2 regions of the Escherichia marmotae genome follow, and region 2 is predicted to be linked to the other one. Evidence: riboswitches for the same ligand, from Rfam matches in the RefSeq annotation. Region 2 holds a riboswitch; the other holds the start of a gene.
What was found. Region 2 has a riboswitch for cobalamin ahead of C1192_RS01965 (hypothetical protein). Riboswitches for the same ligand answer to the same signal wherever they lie in the genome.
Positions count from the first base shown of each region.

Region 1: another riboswitch for cobalamin. It lies ahead of btuB (TonB-dependent vitamin B12 receptor BtuB); the one in region 2 lies ahead of C1192_RS01965 (hypothetical protein).

Region 1 is NZ_CP025979.1:3,517,078-3,525,208, reverse strand. It holds rRNA gene C1192_RS18110 (23S ribosomal RNA) at 1-2,378, opposite strand, end outside; tRNA gene C1192_RS18105 (tRNA-Glu) at 2,574-2,649, opposite strand; rRNA gene C1192_RS18100 (16S ribosomal RNA) at 2,735-4,276, opposite strand; gene murI (glutamate racemase) at 4,649-5,506, opposite strand; gene btuB (TonB-dependent vitamin B12 receptor BtuB) at 5,451-7,295, opposite strand; cobalamin riboswitch at 7,361-7,551, opposite strand; gene trmA (tRNA (uridine(54)-C5)-methyltransferase TrmA) at 7,665-8,131, shown strand, end outside.
Region 2 is NZ_CP025979.1:408,269-416,399, reverse strand. It holds gene cbl (HTH-type transcriptional regulator Cbl) at 1-474, opposite strand, end outside; partial or broken gene nac (nitrogen assimilation transcriptional regulator NAC) at 575-1,491, opposite strand; tRNA gene C1192_RS01990 (tRNA-Asn) at 1,815-1,890, shown strand; gene ldtA (L,D-transpeptidase) at 1,948-2,883, opposite strand; gene cobT (nicotinate-nucleotide--dimethylbenzimidazole phosphoribosyltransferase) at 2,945-4,024, opposite strand; gene cobS (adenosylcobinamide-GDP ribazoletransferase) at 4,049-4,792, opposite strand; gene cobU (bifunctional adenosylcobinamide kinase/adenosylcobinamide-phosphate guanylyltransferase) at 4,789-5,334, opposite strand; gene C1192_RS01965 (hypothetical protein) at 5,468-5,902, opposite strand; cobalamin riboswitch at 6,121-6,295, opposite strand; gene pocR (transcriptional regulator PocR) at 6,384-7,298, opposite strand; partial or broken gene pduF (propanediol diffusion facilitator PduF) at 7,501-8,131, opposite strand, start outside.

The sequences.
Region 1 (8,131 bases), 1.6 Mb from region 2:
TTCGCACCTGCTCGCGCCGTCACGCTCGCAGTCAAGCTGGCTTATGCCATTGCACTAACCTCCTGATGTCCGACCAGGATTAGCCAACCTTCGTGCTCCTCCGTTACTCTTTAGGAGGAGACCGCCCCAGTCAAACTACCCACCAGACACTGTCCGCAACCCGGATCACGGGTCAACGTTAGAACATCAAACATTAAAGGGTGGTATTTCAAGGTCGGCTCCATGCAGACTGGCGTCCACACTTCAAAGCCTCCCACCTATCCTACACATCAAGGCTCAATGTTCAGTGTCAAGCTATAGTAAAGGTTCACGGGGTCTTTCCGTCTTGCCGCGGGTACACTGCATCTTCACAGCGAGTTCAATTTCACTGAGTCTCGGGTGGAGACAGCCTGGCCATCATTACGCCATTCGTGCAGGTCGGAACTTACCCGACAAGGAATTTCGCTACCTTAGGACCGTTATAGTTACGGCCGCCGTTTACCGGGGCTTCGATCAAGAGCTTCGCCTTGCGGCTGACCCCATCAATTAACCTTCCGGCACCGGGCAGGCGTCACACCGTATACGTCCACTTTCGTGTTTGCACAGTGCTGTGTTTTTAATAAACAGTTGCAGCCAGCTGGTATCTTCGACTGATTTCAGCTCCACGAGCAAGTCGCTTCACCTACATATCAGCGTGCCTTCTCCCGAAGTTACGGCACCATTTTGCCTAGTTCCTTCACCCGAGTTCTCTCAAGCGCCTTGGTATTCTCTACCTGACCACCTGTGTCGGTTTGGGGTACGATTTGATGTTACCTGATGCTTAGAGGCTTTTCCTGGAAGCAGGGCATTTGTTGCTTCAGCACCGTAGTGCCTCGTCATCACGCCTCAGCCTTGATTCTCCGGATTTGCCTGGAAAATCAGCCTACACGCTTAAACCGGGACAACCGTCGCCCGGCCAACATAGCCTTCTCCGTCCCCCCTTCGCAGTAACACCAAGTACAGGAATATTAACCTGTTTCCCATCGACTACGCCTTTCGGCCTCGCCTTAGGGGTCGACTCACCCTGCCCCGATTAACGTTGGACAGGAACCCTTGGTCTTCCGGCGAGCGGGCTTTTCACCCGCTTTATCGTTACTTATGTCAGCATTCGCACTTCTGATACCTCCAGCATGCCTCACAGCACACCTTCAACGGCTTACAGAACGCTCCCCTACCCAACAACACATAGTGTCGCTGCCGCAGCTTCGGTGCATGGTTTAGCCCCGTTACATCTTCCGCGCAGGCCGACTCGACCAGTGAGCTATTACGCTTTCTTTAAATGATGGCTGCTTCTAAGCCAACATCCTGGCTGTCTGGGCCTTCCCACATCGTTTCCCACTTAACCATGACTTTGGGACCTTAGCTGGCGGTCTGGGTTGTTTCCCTCTTCACGACGGACGTTAGCACCCGCCGTGTGTCTCCCGTGATAACATTCTCCGGTATTCGCAGTTTGCATCGGGTTGGTAAGTCGGGATGACCCCCTTGCCGAAACAGTGCTCTACCCCCGGAGATGAATTCACGAGGCGCTACCTAAATAGCTTTCGGGGAGAACCAGCTATCTCCCGGTTTGATTGGCCTTTCACCCCCAGCCACAAGTCATCCGCTAATTTTTCAACATTAGTCGGTTCGGTCCTCCAGTTAGTGTTACCCAACCTTCAACCTGCCCATGGCTAGATCACCGGGTTTCGGGTCTATACCCTGCAACTTAACGCCCAGTTAAGACTCGGTTTCCCTTCGGCTCCCCTATTCGGTTAACCTTGCTACAGAATATAAGTCGCTGACCCATTATACAAAAGGTACGCAGTCACCCCATTAAAGAGGCTCCCACTGCTTGTACGTACACGGTTTCAGGTTCTTTTTCACTCCCCTCGCCGGGGTTCTTTTCGCCTTTCCCTCACGGTACTGGTTCACTATCGGTCAGTCAGGAGTATTTAGCCTTGGAGGATGGTCCCCCCATATTCAGACAGGATACCACGTGTCCCGCCCTACTCATCGAGCTCACAGCATGTGCATTTTTGTGTACGGGGCTGTCACCCTGTATCGCACGCCTTTCCAGACGCTTCCACTAACACACACACTGATTCAGGCTCTGGGCTCCTCCCCGTTCGCTCGCCGCTACTGGGGGAATCTCGGTTGATTTCTTTTCCTCGGGGTACTTAGATGTTTCAGTTCCCCCGGTTCGCCTCATTAACCTATGGATTCAGTTAATGATAGTGTGACGAATCACACTGGGTTTCCCCATTCGGAAATCGCCGGTTATAACGGTTCATATCACCTTACCGACGCTTATCGCAGATTAGCACGTCCTTCATCGCCTCTGACTGCCAGGGCATCCACCGTGTACGCTTAGTCGCTTAACCTCACAACCCGAAGATGTTTCTTTCGAACCATCATCGTGTTGCGAAAATTTGAGAGACTCACGAATAATCTTTCGACTATTCAGTGTTTCAATTTTCAGCTTGATCCAGATTTTTAAAGAGCAAATATCTCAAACATCACTCGTAAGTGAGTTTTGAGATACAGTGGCCGGCGACTTTCACTCACAAACCAGCAAGTGGCGTCCCCTAGGGGATTCGAACCCCTGTTACCGCCGTGAAAGGGCGGTGTCCTGGGCCTCTAGACGAAGGGGACGTATCAGTCTGCTTCGCAAGACGCCTTGCTTTTCACTTTCTATCAGACAATCTGTGTGAGCACTTCAAAGAACGCTTCTTTAAGGTAAGGAGGTGATCCAACCGCAGGTTCCCCTACGGTTACCTTGTTACGACTTCACCCCAGTCATGAATCACAAAGTGGTAAGCGCCCTCCCGAAGGTTAAGCTACCTACTTCTTTTGCAACCCACTCCCATGGTGTGACGGGCGGTGTGTACAAGGCCCGGGAACGTATTCACCGTGGCATTCTGATCCACGATTACTAGCGATTCCGACTTCATGGAGTCGAGTTGCAGACTCCAATCCGGACTACGACGCACTTTATGAGGTCCGCTTGCTCTCGCGAGGTCGCTTCTCTTTGTATGCGCCATTGTAGCACGTGTGTAGCCCTGGTCGTAAGGGCCATGATGACTTGACGTCATCCCCACCTTCCTCCAGTTTATCACTGGCAGTCTCCTTTGAGTTCCCGGCCGGACCGCTGGCAACAAAGGATAAGGGTTGCGCTCGTTGCGGGACTTAACCCAACATTTCACAACACGAGCTGACGACAGCCATGCAGCACCTGTCTCACAGTTCCCGAAGGCACCATCCCATCTCTGGAATGTTCTGTGGATGTCAAGACCAGGTAAGGTTCTTCGCGTTGCATCGAATTAAACCACATGCTCCACCGCTTGTGCGGGCCCCCGTCAATTCATTTGAGTTTTAACCTTGCGGCCGTACTCCCCAGGCGGTCGACTTAACGCGTTAGCTCCGGAAGCCACGCCTCAAGGGCACAACCTCCAAGTCGACATCGTTTACGGCGTGGACTACCAGGGTATCTAATCCTGTTTGCTCCCCACGCTTTCGCACCTGAGCGTCAGTCTTCGTCCAGGGGGCCGCCTTCGCCACCGGTATTCCTCCAGATCTCTACGCATTTCACCGCTACACCTGGAATTCTACCCCCCTCTACGAGACTCAAGCTTGCCAGTATCAGATGCAGTTCCCAGGTTGAGCCCGGGGATTTCACATCTGACTTAACAAACCGCCTGCGTGCGCTTTACGCCCAGTAATTCCGATTAACGCTTGCACCCTCCGTATTACCGCGGCTGCTGGCACGGAGTTAGCCGGTGCTTCTTCTGCGGGTAACGTCAATGAGCAAAGGTATTAACTTTACTCCCTTCCTCCCAGCTGAAAGTACTTTACAACCCGAAGGCCTTCTTCATACACGCGGCATGGCTGCATCAGGCTTGCGCCCATTGTGCAATATTCCCCACTGCTGCCTCCCGTAGGAGTCTGGACCGTGTCTCAGTTCCAGTGTGGCTGGTCATCCTCTCAGACCAGCTAGAGATCGTCGCCTAGGTGGGCCGTTACCCCGCCTACTAGCTAATCCCATCTGGGCACATCCGATGGCAAGAGGCCCGAAGGTCCCCCTCTTTGGTCTTGCGACGTTATGCGGTATTAGCTACCGTTTCCAGTAGTTATCCCCCTCCATCGGGCAGTTTCCCAGACATTACTCACCCGTCCGCCACTCGTCAGCAAAGAAGCAAGCTTCTTTCTGTTACCGTTCGACTTGCATGTGTTAGGCCTGCCGCCAGCGTTCAATCTGAGCCATGATCAAACTCTTCAATTTAAAAGTTTGATGCTCAAAGAATTAAACTTCGTAATGAATTACGTGTTCACTCTTGAGACTTGGTATTCATTTAGCGTCTTGCGACGTTAAGAATCCGTATCTTCGAGTGCCCACACAGATTGTCTGATAAATTGTTAAAGAGCAGTGCCGCTTCGCTTTTTCTCAGCGGCGCGGGGTGTGCATAATACGCTTTCCCGCTACAGAGTCAAGCATTTTTTCGCTTTTCTCTGTCGAAGTTCTCAGGAGAACCCCGCTGACCCGGCGGCTTATTTGCCGTTGTTCCGTGTCAGTGGTGGCGCATTATAGGGAGTTATTCCGGCCTGACAAGAGGAAATTTAAAATAATTTTCCGAATGCGCAAGTTTCAATCAAATCAGCCTGAAACTGTCAGTTTTTCGAGCGTTTTAAAGCCGTAACGCTGTAAAACGGACAATAACTGTTCAGCTTCTGGCGTCATTGCCATACAAAAGGCAATATTCGCATCGACTGATTTTGCATCAGGGGCTTCATGCTCCAGTAACCAGGCCGTTCGGCGGGCAATCGCTGCGCCTGAATCCACCAACCGGGTTCCCTCTGGCAGCACCTGCAACAGTTCATCTTGTAATAGAGGGAAGTGGGTACATCCCAGAACAACAGTATCTGGCGGCTCTTTCATTCTTAACCACGGGCGCAAGATACGCTTTAGTGCATCCAGAGAAACTTCATTGCCATGCAGCTTCGCTTCAGCCAGCTCGACCATCTCTGCCGAACCGAGCATTTCTATCTGGCATTCATTGGCGAAACGCGCGATCAACTCATGGGTATAAGAACGTTTAACTGTTCCGCGAGTTGCCAGCAGTCCAACAATGCCATTAGCGGTCAGACGCGCTGCGGGTTTAATCGCCGGAACGACGCCGACAACCGGGAAGTCAAACTTTTCGCGTAATGCAGGAAGTGAAACGGTACTGGCGGTGTTGCAAGCCACCACCGCCAATGCAAGGGGATAACGTTCTTGCACTGCAGTGACAATTTCCACCACGCGCTCAACAATAAACTCTTCGCTTTTTTCGCCATACGGGAAAGCGACGTTATCAAAAGCATAAATGTAATGGAGATCCGGTAAGAGACGCCGGATCTCGTCATAGACCGACAGCCCACCGACGCCGGAGTCAAACACCAGCACGGTGGGACGTGGTTCAGAAGGTGTAGCTGCCAGACAAGGTGTATTCCCGTCCTGCAGTTTGGTAGCCATAGACTGTCTCGTAATCTTTGTCGAACAGGTTGGCTATTTTACCACGAACAGTCAGATGAGAGGTGACCGGATATGCAACCGCAATATCCCACAAGCTCACACCGCCCATTTTCACAGTTTGATAGGGATAAGATGAGTAATCCTTATCATAGCGAGTACCTAAATACTGGTAAGTAATACCCCAATCAAAATCATACAGTTGCCAGTCGAGCTGATATTTCACCTGCTGTTTAGCGCGACGTAATAACGGCGTGTCGGTAATCGCATTACGTGCGTCGACATAATCGTAACTCACCGTATGTGTCAGCGGTCCGGTATCAAAATTGGCGGTCGCCTCGACGCCTTTAATCCGCGCTTTCCCTTCGTTGTAGTATTTCAGGATGTGATCGTCATAATCGATCAGGTCACTGATATCGTTACGATACCCGGAGATACGCCAGTTCACCCCGGCGGTTAAACCCTCAAACGCACCTTCCCACTGTTTGCTTTTTTCGGGGTTCAGATCCGGATTACCGTAGAAACCGTACAGTTGCCCAAGATTAGGTGCCTTGTACGACGTGCCATAAGAAGCGATAAAGCGATAGCCTTCAATGAACTCCCAACCAGCACTGGTTTGCCAGGTGCCATGACGACCAAACTGTGAGTTATCATCGCTGCGTGCAGCACCTTCAAACGTAAAATCGCCAACTTGTTGTACCCCGGTCAGATAGATCCCCGTATTACGTTGATCATACCCATCTGCAACATATCCAGTGCCTGGCGTCGTAGTTTGCTTCTGCCAGTCAACACCCGCGCCGATATTACCGTGACCAACGGTGACGTTGTTTGCCCACTGGACGGTGTACTGCTTCATCTCATCGAGCGTCGCGGACGAATCATAACGACCATAATGCGGATCGTAGTTGTAATCTTTGCTGTGGCTGTAACTGGTAATCAGTTGTGATTTAATCAGCTCGCCGTTATAGCGCAGCCCGGTGTCCCAACTTTGGCTATAGAGTTTACGGGTATCGAGTAACGGTGAGCCGGGAGAATAATACGCGTCATAATTGGTACGATTATCATAGCCATAGCCGCGCACAAAGCCGCTCCAGGTGTCAGTAAAATTATGCTCCAGCGCACCATAAAGCGTTTTACTTAAAAAACCATCGTTATCTGGTTGTGCTTGCGTTCCGGTATTGCCATAGGCGACAACATCAAATCCATGGGTATGGGCATAATCGGCCAACAGAGTTACCCGTGTTTTATCCCCCAGTTGTTGCTGCGTAGAAACATCGTAGTTCTGATAACTATTACTTCCCCATCCCGCTGAAATTTCCGTGCCGGATTCATCACGCGTGGTGATGATATTCACCACTCCGCCTATTGCATCAGAACCATAAACGGCAGATCGCGGTCCACGGATATATTCAACTCGCTGGACAAGCGCAATAGGGAATTGGCTAAGGTCGGCAGAACCACTGACCCCCGCCAAATTCAGGCGTACGCCATCAATTAACACCAATACATGGCTGGCGTTTGTACCACGAATAAAAATAGAAGAGAGCTGACCTGAACCGCCATTCTGGGTGATATCCACGCCCGGCAGACGACGTAGAACATCGTTCACCGAGGCCGACTGCCAGCGGTCAATATCCTGACGTGTCACAACGGTAGTTGGAGCAAGCACAGTGCTGCGAGGCTGTTCAAAACGGTTAGCAGTAACAACGAGAGTATCCGGGCTGGTGTCCTGTGCCCAAGCGGAAAAGGCTGTGACGGAACACGCCGTCAGCAGCGAAGCTTTTTTAATCATTGTAAAGCATCCACAATAGAAGAAGGATGCCGCAGGTTTCATCAATATTACGCGATGATGAGAACCAGATGCGACGTTGGCCGGCAGGTCTTCGGGCTTGGAGGGGTATCTGAGGATACAAAGAGATGATGACTTCCCACCGGATGGCAGTGTCCGCATTACGCAATCATCGCACCTTTCCTTACCGCTGCGCGTCAGCTCCAGATTCGCACTGGATTCCCTATTAACTCACAGGACCGGCGAGTGGATGCTACAGGTTGTAACAAGTTGCTGTCCAGACGTCGCGCATAAATAGGAATTCATCAAGATCTGGACATCTGATGAGCAATCCCTACAATCGCCGCGTACATTTCATTTTCAGGATACATCATGACCCCCGAACACCTTCCAACAGAACAGTATGAAGCGCAGTTAGCCGAAAAAGTGGTACGTTTACAAAGTATGATGGCGCCGTTTTCTGACCTGGTTCCGGAAGTGTTTCGCTCGCCGGTCAGTCATTATCGGATGCGAGCAGAATTCCGCATCTGGCACGATGGCGATGACCTGTACCACATCATTTTCGATCAACAGACCAAAAGCCGCATCCACGTAGATAGCTTCCCCGCCGCCAGTGAACTGATCAACCAGTTGATGACGGCGATGATTGCGGGTGTGCGTAATAATCCCGTTCTGCGCCACAAGCTGTTCCAGATTGATTACCTCACCACATTGAGCAATCAGGCCGTCGTTTCTCTGCTGTACCATAAAAAGCTGGATGACGAGTGGCGTCAGCAGGCAGAAGCCCTGCGCGATGCACTGCGAGCGCAGAATCTGAATGTGCATTTGATTGGTCGGGC
Region 2 (8,131 bases):
GAGTTGGAGGTCATTGCTCAAACGCTCACTGGCTATGCCAATATCAGCGCCGCCATTTTGTAGCAATGTGGCAATTTCCTGTGGCGTTCCCTGGATAAGCTCGAGTCGCACTTCCGGGAAAAGTTCGCGAAAGACTTTAATGACATCCGGCAAGCTGTAGCGAGCCTGAGTATGCGTCGTTGCGATAGTGAGTACGCCAGACGTATCGTTGGTAAACAGCTCGGCAAGCCGACGAACATTACTGGCTTCATTCAGAATACGTTCTGCAATAACCAGTAACGCTTTGCCCGGTTCAGTCATGCCAAGAAGCCGTTTGCCCCGACGAATGAATATTTCTATACCAAGTTCATCCTCCAGCTCTCGAATATGACGGCTGACACCAGACTGTGAGGTAAAGAGCATATTCGCGACCTCTGTCAGATTGTAATCCTGACGGGCAGCCTCGCGGATTATCTTTAGCTGTTGGAAATTCACGGTAAACTCCGGGCATATCAGACATCCACTATTGTTAGAGTCTAATGCCCGGCATAACAAATAATAAAAACCTGCATCTTATTCCATTCGGATATAACGTTTAGCTCACCAATTGCCATTGTCTTTTTTCCATGGCTGGATTACTAATCACTGACAACAGAAGCTCTTTCACTGCCTGCGCCTGTGGCGATAAATTCGATCTGGCGGGTAAATTTAATGACAATGAGAGACTCATTGAAGGTGTGGTAATACGTGACATCCAACCGTTAACAGCGTCACATAACGAACGCGCGGCCGATTCCGGCAATACTGCAACGCCCATACCGCTGGCAATCGCGGCGGTAAGTGTGGCGATAGACTCAATTTCACCGATAACTTTAGCTGTGAGTCGCCGTAGGGAAAAAGCCTCATCGACACGAAGTCTTACTGCACTGTAATCACCGGGAAGGAAGAGGTTCATTTGCGCTATAGCATTAACATCAATGCTTTGCCAGGACAATCCTGAGTACCGACAAGAAACAGATCTTCTTTTAACAAGGCCTGGCTGGATACGCCTGACACAGGGGAATGCTCGTAAATCACCGCCATATCAAGCTGACGATTAATAAGTTTATCGTTAAGAACAGCACCACTATTTTCATGTAGATAGATAACCACCTCTGGAAATTCGGCGCGAACCGCCTGTAATAAGGGCATGGTGATAGATGACGCGGCGATACCAGGCGCAAAGCCAATCGAAACTTGACCCGATAATGTCTGTCCTACGTTATGTACCGCCAGTTGGGCCTGTTCACACTGACGTAAAATTGCCCGCGCATGGGTGTAGAGAATTTTTCCGGCGTCTGTCGGTGTAACGCCTCGTTTTGTGCGAATCAAAAGTTGTTGATTCAGCTCTCCTTCCAGCGTAGCAACCTGCTGACTGAGCGCAGGCTGTGCTATATGCAATACTTCAGCAGCCTGGGTCAGGCTACCAATGTCTACAATTTTTACGAAGTATTTCAGGCGTCTAAAGTTCATGGTGCCTCCGGTTTTTTAAAAGTCAGCCCAAGTGCCGACATTACTACAACCAGATTGCAAGATACTTGCCAGTTTCATTTTTCCGCTGGTACTAAAGCTAATAGCCTGTCAAATAAGAGATTATGATTGTTTTGCCCTTGCTCTTTTTTACAGAACAAATGTCCCATGCCCCATGAAAGGGTGATATGCACCACGATGGAACATGATTAAAAAGATTGAAAGTTCATCGCTTTGTTGAAATTGGCAGCAAACGAACAAAAAAATGCATTTCCCCCTTTGACATCCCCAGGCCTCGCCATTAATATTCGCCCCGTTCTCACGATTCCTCTGTAGTTCAGTCGGTAGAACGGCGGACTGTTAATCCGTATGTCACTGGTTCGAGTCCAGTCAGAGGAGCCAAATTTCTGAAAAGCCCGCTTTTAACGCGGGATTTTTGCTATTCACTCGGCAGTTATTTTAAAACCTCTGCCTTGCGCCAGGATTAATTTGCACAGGCATTCCCGAGCGACGTTGCAACGCAGCATTTGCACGGTTTACATCAACTTCTTGCCCGTTGATAAACGCCCGCAAAGAAGGCGTTACCAGCAATGGCACTTTTCTGTCAGACTCATATTCTGCTCGATTGCGCGACAGCGGTTCATGAACTTCCAGCCACTTTGAACCATCCGGTTCAGTTGTGTATTTCACAGGCTGATCAATAATTTGCACACGCGTGCCTACCGGAACATTATCAAACAGATACTTGATATCGTCATTACGCAGACGAATACAGCCCTGACTCACCCGTAGGCCAATACCAAAATTGGCATTAGTACCGTGGATGGCATATAACCTGCCGATATAAATAGCGTACAACCCCATAGGATTATCGGGTCCGGCAGGGACAAACGCGGGCAGACTCTCCCCACGTTTCGCATATTCGCGGCGAGTGTTGGGAGTTGGCGTCCAGGTTGGCGCTTCTTGTTTTCGTTCAACGGCAGTCACCCAGTTACGCGGGGTTTCACGCCCGGCCTGACCGATCCCGATAGGAAAAACTTCTACAGTATTACTGTCTGGCGGATAGTAATAAAGACGCATCTCAGCAACGTTAACGACTATCCCTTTACGTATAGTGTCGGGCAAAATCAGTTGCTGCGGAATGGTGAGTTGCGAGCCAGACTTCGGCAAGAAAACGTCAACGCCTGGATTCGCTTCCAACATATTACTCAGCCCTTGCCCGTACTGCGCAGCAAAAGTTTCAAGCGGCTGGATATTGCGATCGGGAACCGTAACCGTAAGAGACTGCCCCACTAAACGGCTACCCTCTGGAGGTAGTGGATAAGTTACCGCCAGACTATGATGGCTGGCAAAAAGCAGAACAAATGAACAAAGAATATTTACACGACGCATCATATCCCTTTCCTAAGTCGCGAAAGTTATCCAATAAGTATAGCTTTTGTCAGGCTTTCCGTTTTTAGCTGTTCAATCCAGAAGTTGTATTTCCGGGTAGAACAATATTACTGGCAGCAAGTTCGCCCATGCTGCTGTATATCGCACAAGCTGCTTCAACGATGGGCATCGCCAGTGCCGCGCCACTCCCCTCACCTAAGCGCATTTCCATATTGAGATAAGGCTCCATTCCCAAATGCGCCAGCGCAATACGCGCCCCTTTTTCTGCCGATAAGTGAGAAGGAATAAGATAAGGTTTAATAGCGGGTGACATCTGGCAGGCCGCAAGCGCGGCGGCATAAGATAGAAATCCATCCAGCAATACAGGTAAACCACAGGAGGCGGCACCTAACATCACGCCAGCCATTCCGACCAAATCAAACCCACCGACTTTTGCCAGTACATCAACACCATCCAGTGGATTCGGTTGATTCAACGTAATTGCCCGACGGACAACATTCACTTTATTAGCCAGTTTATCTGTTGGCAGGTTTGCACCAATACCCACCACAACTTCAGGATCATGTCCCGTCATAGCGCTAACTATCGCCGCTGCCGGAGTCGTGTTTGCCATCCCCAGTTCGCCCACACCAAACAGCGTTACGCCATTTTTCGCCAGTTCACGCGTATAACGGATGGTTTCCAGAAGCAACTCTTCAGCCTGGCAGCGGCTCATTGCCGGGCCTGAGGCGATGTTGCCACTACCTCGGGCGACACGCATGTTGATAAGTCCGGGGATTGGCTCTGCAGTATCTATCCCCACATCAATCACATGAACTTTAGCACCCGCTTGTGCTGCCAGCACACACACGCCTGTTGTTCCGCGTGTCATATTTTCAGCCTGAATGGCTGTCACCGCTTTCGGGGAAATAGCGACCCCCTCATCCCAGACGCCGTGATCGGCACACATGACCAGTACTGCTTTTTTGCCCACATGAGGTGTGCCATTCAGCCCCGGCATTCCCGCCAGTTGTATGGCAAGCGACTCCAGTCTTCCCAGACTACCGACGGGTTTTAGTAACCCGTCAATATACCGTTGTACGCGCGACATAGCGGCAGAATCGATAGCAGGGATTGTATTCAGTAAATCGACGAGTGTTTGCATGTCACTTCTCCTGGGTTATCTGTCTTACAGCAGCGCCAGCAGGAAAACCAGTTCACCAAGTTCAATGGCCGCTCCCAGCGTATCGCCGGTCTGCCCACCCAGAGTACGTTTGAGAAGCTGACCGAGGATGAAAATCACCACCATCGTCACCACCATAGCAGCAACACCGTGCATACCTGGCAATAATACGGCTGCAAAAATAACGGCTAAACCGAGGGTGACACAGGTTTGTCGTCCATCGATTTTACCAATAAACACATTGCCAAGCCCTTCTTCCCTGGCATAACGATGACGATACATTAATAACGCAGCGGCTCCGCGGCTGACCGCACACGCTGCTGCCAGAGATGCAAGGATCGGCTCACCACGTAATGCCAGCTCGCTTAACACCAGAATCTTTGCCAGCACAACAAAAATCAGTGCCAGACCGCCGTGGGTTCCTAAACGACTATCACGCATGATTTCCAACATGCGATCGCGGCTACGAGCAGAAAATACGCCATCACAGGTATCTGCAAGCCCATCCAGGTGGAATCCTCCGGTCATCAGCGCCAGAACCAGCACACTAAACAATGCCGCCAGCGGCACACCACACCATGCCTGCAACACCATGAAGACCAGTCCGCTAATAGCACCAAGTAATAAACCAATTAAAGGAAAAGTAATAATACCGCGAGAATAATGCTCAAAATCCAGCCCCTGGGACCAACGATGCGGTACAGGCAGACGCGTAATAAAAGAGAGCATCGCCCAAAATAATTTACTCATTTGATTTTTACTCCAATACCCGAAACCACCAGCCATACTTCATCTGCCGCAGCGGCCAGTTGCTGATTCACTCGCCCGGCAATATCACGAAAATGTCGCGCCAGGCGATTCTCCGGCACAATCCCCATTCCCACTTCATTGGTGACTACTACGACTTTTGCAGGGCAACATAGACAGGCGGCAATCAACGACTGAATCTCGTCATTAATCGCCAGCTCCAGCGCCATATAGTCCCATTCGTCAGGGTCTTTATCGCCGCCATATTCAAACAACAGATTAGTCACCATTGTCGTAATGCATTCCAGCAACACGGCGTGTTGCGGATTAATGTCCGCATTAATTAACTCATCAAGCTGTTGCCAGCGTTCCACTGTACGCCAGTGCACCGGGCGGCCTTGTCGATGATGCTCAATTCGTGCCGCCATCTCATCGTCAAGGATTTGCGAAGTGGCGATATACAGAACCTGTGGAGAATTCCCAATAAGCGCCTCAGCGTGCCGGCTTTTCCCGCTCCGTGCTCCACCCGTCACTAAAATCATCATACGGACTCCTGATTCAATTGTATGATGGTATTCATTGACCAGAACAATGGATACACCACCGTGCTGACCGTAATAACACTCCCTCGATTAATACTGCGCGTAATAAAAATAAAAATCCAGTATTCTCAATTCATTACGAATGAGGACGGCATTGTGAGATAGTCTGATTTCCCTGTGAAAACGCCCGACAAAATGCGTCATTAGCAACAGATTCTCTCCATCGACACGTCTCATTCAGATAATGGATTAATGCTACTGCTCCACCGGTCGGACCGGCCAACAAACGGGCATTGTGCTCTGCAATTAAGATTACCGTCGCACCATCAGGATGAGAAAAGCTTTCTGGTATGGATGCCCCGTTTTCAGCAATCAATAACAGCACTGAATAATCGCTATATGCATCTGACAACGATTGTACTGGCCCTCCGTTAAAAGGCAGAAAACCTTGCTGCCAGTCCTCACCAACAAAACAGGTCATTGGCAACATTTCAGCCAGATGTTTAGCCAATTCAATATCGCCAGTGGAGAGGCAAAAAAGTGCTATCGATTCGGGTTTCATCGTTTTCATACCCTCCGTCCTCCGCTTGGTTTCCTGCAATGACGGTCAGGTTGATATACCATAAAAAAAGATTGCTGCGCCTTGAGTGCAGCCCTGATGCCTGTCGGCACTACGATGAATAAACTAAATGATGCCGCCATCCCCTGATCCTTTCAGGGTGGTAGGGGTATAAAGACGCGTCAGTGCTCAAGCAGACGCTTCCGGGCAACCCACTTCCCACCGAAGTTGTTGGTATTGACTGGCAGGCTGGTCTTCTGGCTTAGCGTCATCCTCCCCCACCCTTCCCAATCTCGCGATCAGTGGTATTTTCGGGGTTGTCAGCATTACAGCAGCGGGGGCTGCGAGGGATTTACACCCACTTCCCAGGCACAAATGTGCCAAACCTGTCAGCGTATGTTATGAGCTGATTTCACTTTTCCCATAACACGTAAATAACGTTAATTATTACTGTCGGAATCTATTTAGTCATCCCTCATTTTTTACATTCAATTTATGCTGTTTCCGCTGCTGTATTTTCGCTAATTTGCTGACGATATACCTGCGGTGTTACCTGATACGTCTGACGAAAAACTTTGCAAAAATAACTGGTTTGCGAAAAGCCTAAATTACGCGCAATGCTGGCGATGCTCCAGTCACTATGGCACAGCAACTCGCGGGCGCTGGCCATCCGTTGTTGGTTTACCCACGCATTAAAACCAATCCCATGATATTTCTTGAACAATTTACTGAAGTAATAAGGGCTGAGATAAACATGGGAGGCAACATCTTCCAGGCGCAAATCGTCTGATAAATGCGCATCAATATAGCGTAATGCTTTTTTCATTTTGTTATCGTGGGGATTAGGCGTGCGAGTCTGACGTAGCGGATCCGAATAAGGTTTATTCTCTTTAATAACAACAAAATTGAGTTGTTTTTTGAGGCAGTTTTCCACAATTAACTTCAACAGATCAGCAGAAGCCATAACTCGCGAGTAATCCATCTCCGGGACTTTGCGAAATTCATTAAGTAACTCGGGATCTGCCTGCCAACAATCATCGACATTCAGAATATCGACTAAATCGACATCATCATTACGCAGGCGGACTTGTCCACACAATACAAAGCCGACTAAATGCCCGGCAATCACCAGAGGGATAGAAAAATCGGTTAATCCTGCATGGCAACGATAAATACAAGGTTGATCGGATTTAGAGGCTTCCAGCCCCCCACAACGATCGCTCATGCGGCAGCGTGTGCTAAGCTGAGGATGTCGCCGCATCATCTGACAAAATGAGGTGAAGTTAAACAGCTCGGAAATTTCATCACCGTGGATATTAACCACGACAACCGCAAGGCTGGTCGCCTGCGCAAAATCCTGCGCGATTTTATTAATGAGTTCTGAATTAAGTGTCGCCGCAGAAATCATGATAAAACCTCCCAGTTAATTTATTGTTATAGTAAAACAATTGTTTTACATTTAATCTTCACATCATCCCTAATGATTTACTGACGAGAAGCACAAAGGACAATAACAAAAGCCTCCGTGAGGCGGGAGACTTTTTAATAAGTTCTGAAAGCAGATCACAAACAGTAAAAAAATAAACGTTTATAACCGCTATGTTATTTCACTATTCGATGATGTCTTTAGGCGTAACACTATTGACAGGTAAGTTTTTTGCAATGAGAAAACGATAAATTGCTGCGCCAACACATGCCCCAATGATCGGAGCAATAATGGGGACGATGAAATAAGGAATATTACGCCCACCGGTCATCGCTATTTCCCCCCCAACCAGCAAGCCAGGTGAAAATTTTTGGCCCGAAATCACGCGCTGGATTCATGGCAAAACCGGTTAATGGTCCAGTAGATGCACCAATAACAGCAACCAGAATGCCAATAAGTAAAGGAGCAAGAGGTCCTTTTGGTACGCCATTGCCGTCATCGGTTAACGCCATAATCAACCCCATCAACATGGACGTAATGACCACTTCAACCAACGCCGCTTGCCATACATTTAACGCGGCAGCCGGATAAGTGCTAAAGATACTGGCGAGTTGCAAACTTTCAGCGCTACCACGAACTATATTGTGAGTGGATTCAAAATCGGTAAACAAGCTGTTGTATAAAAAATACGCCAGAACGGCTCCACCAAAGGCCCCCGCCAATTGTGCCACACAATATGGCAACACTTTACGGGCAGGAAAAGCAGCAAACAACCACAGAGCAATGGTAACCGCCGGGTTCAGATGGGCGCCAGA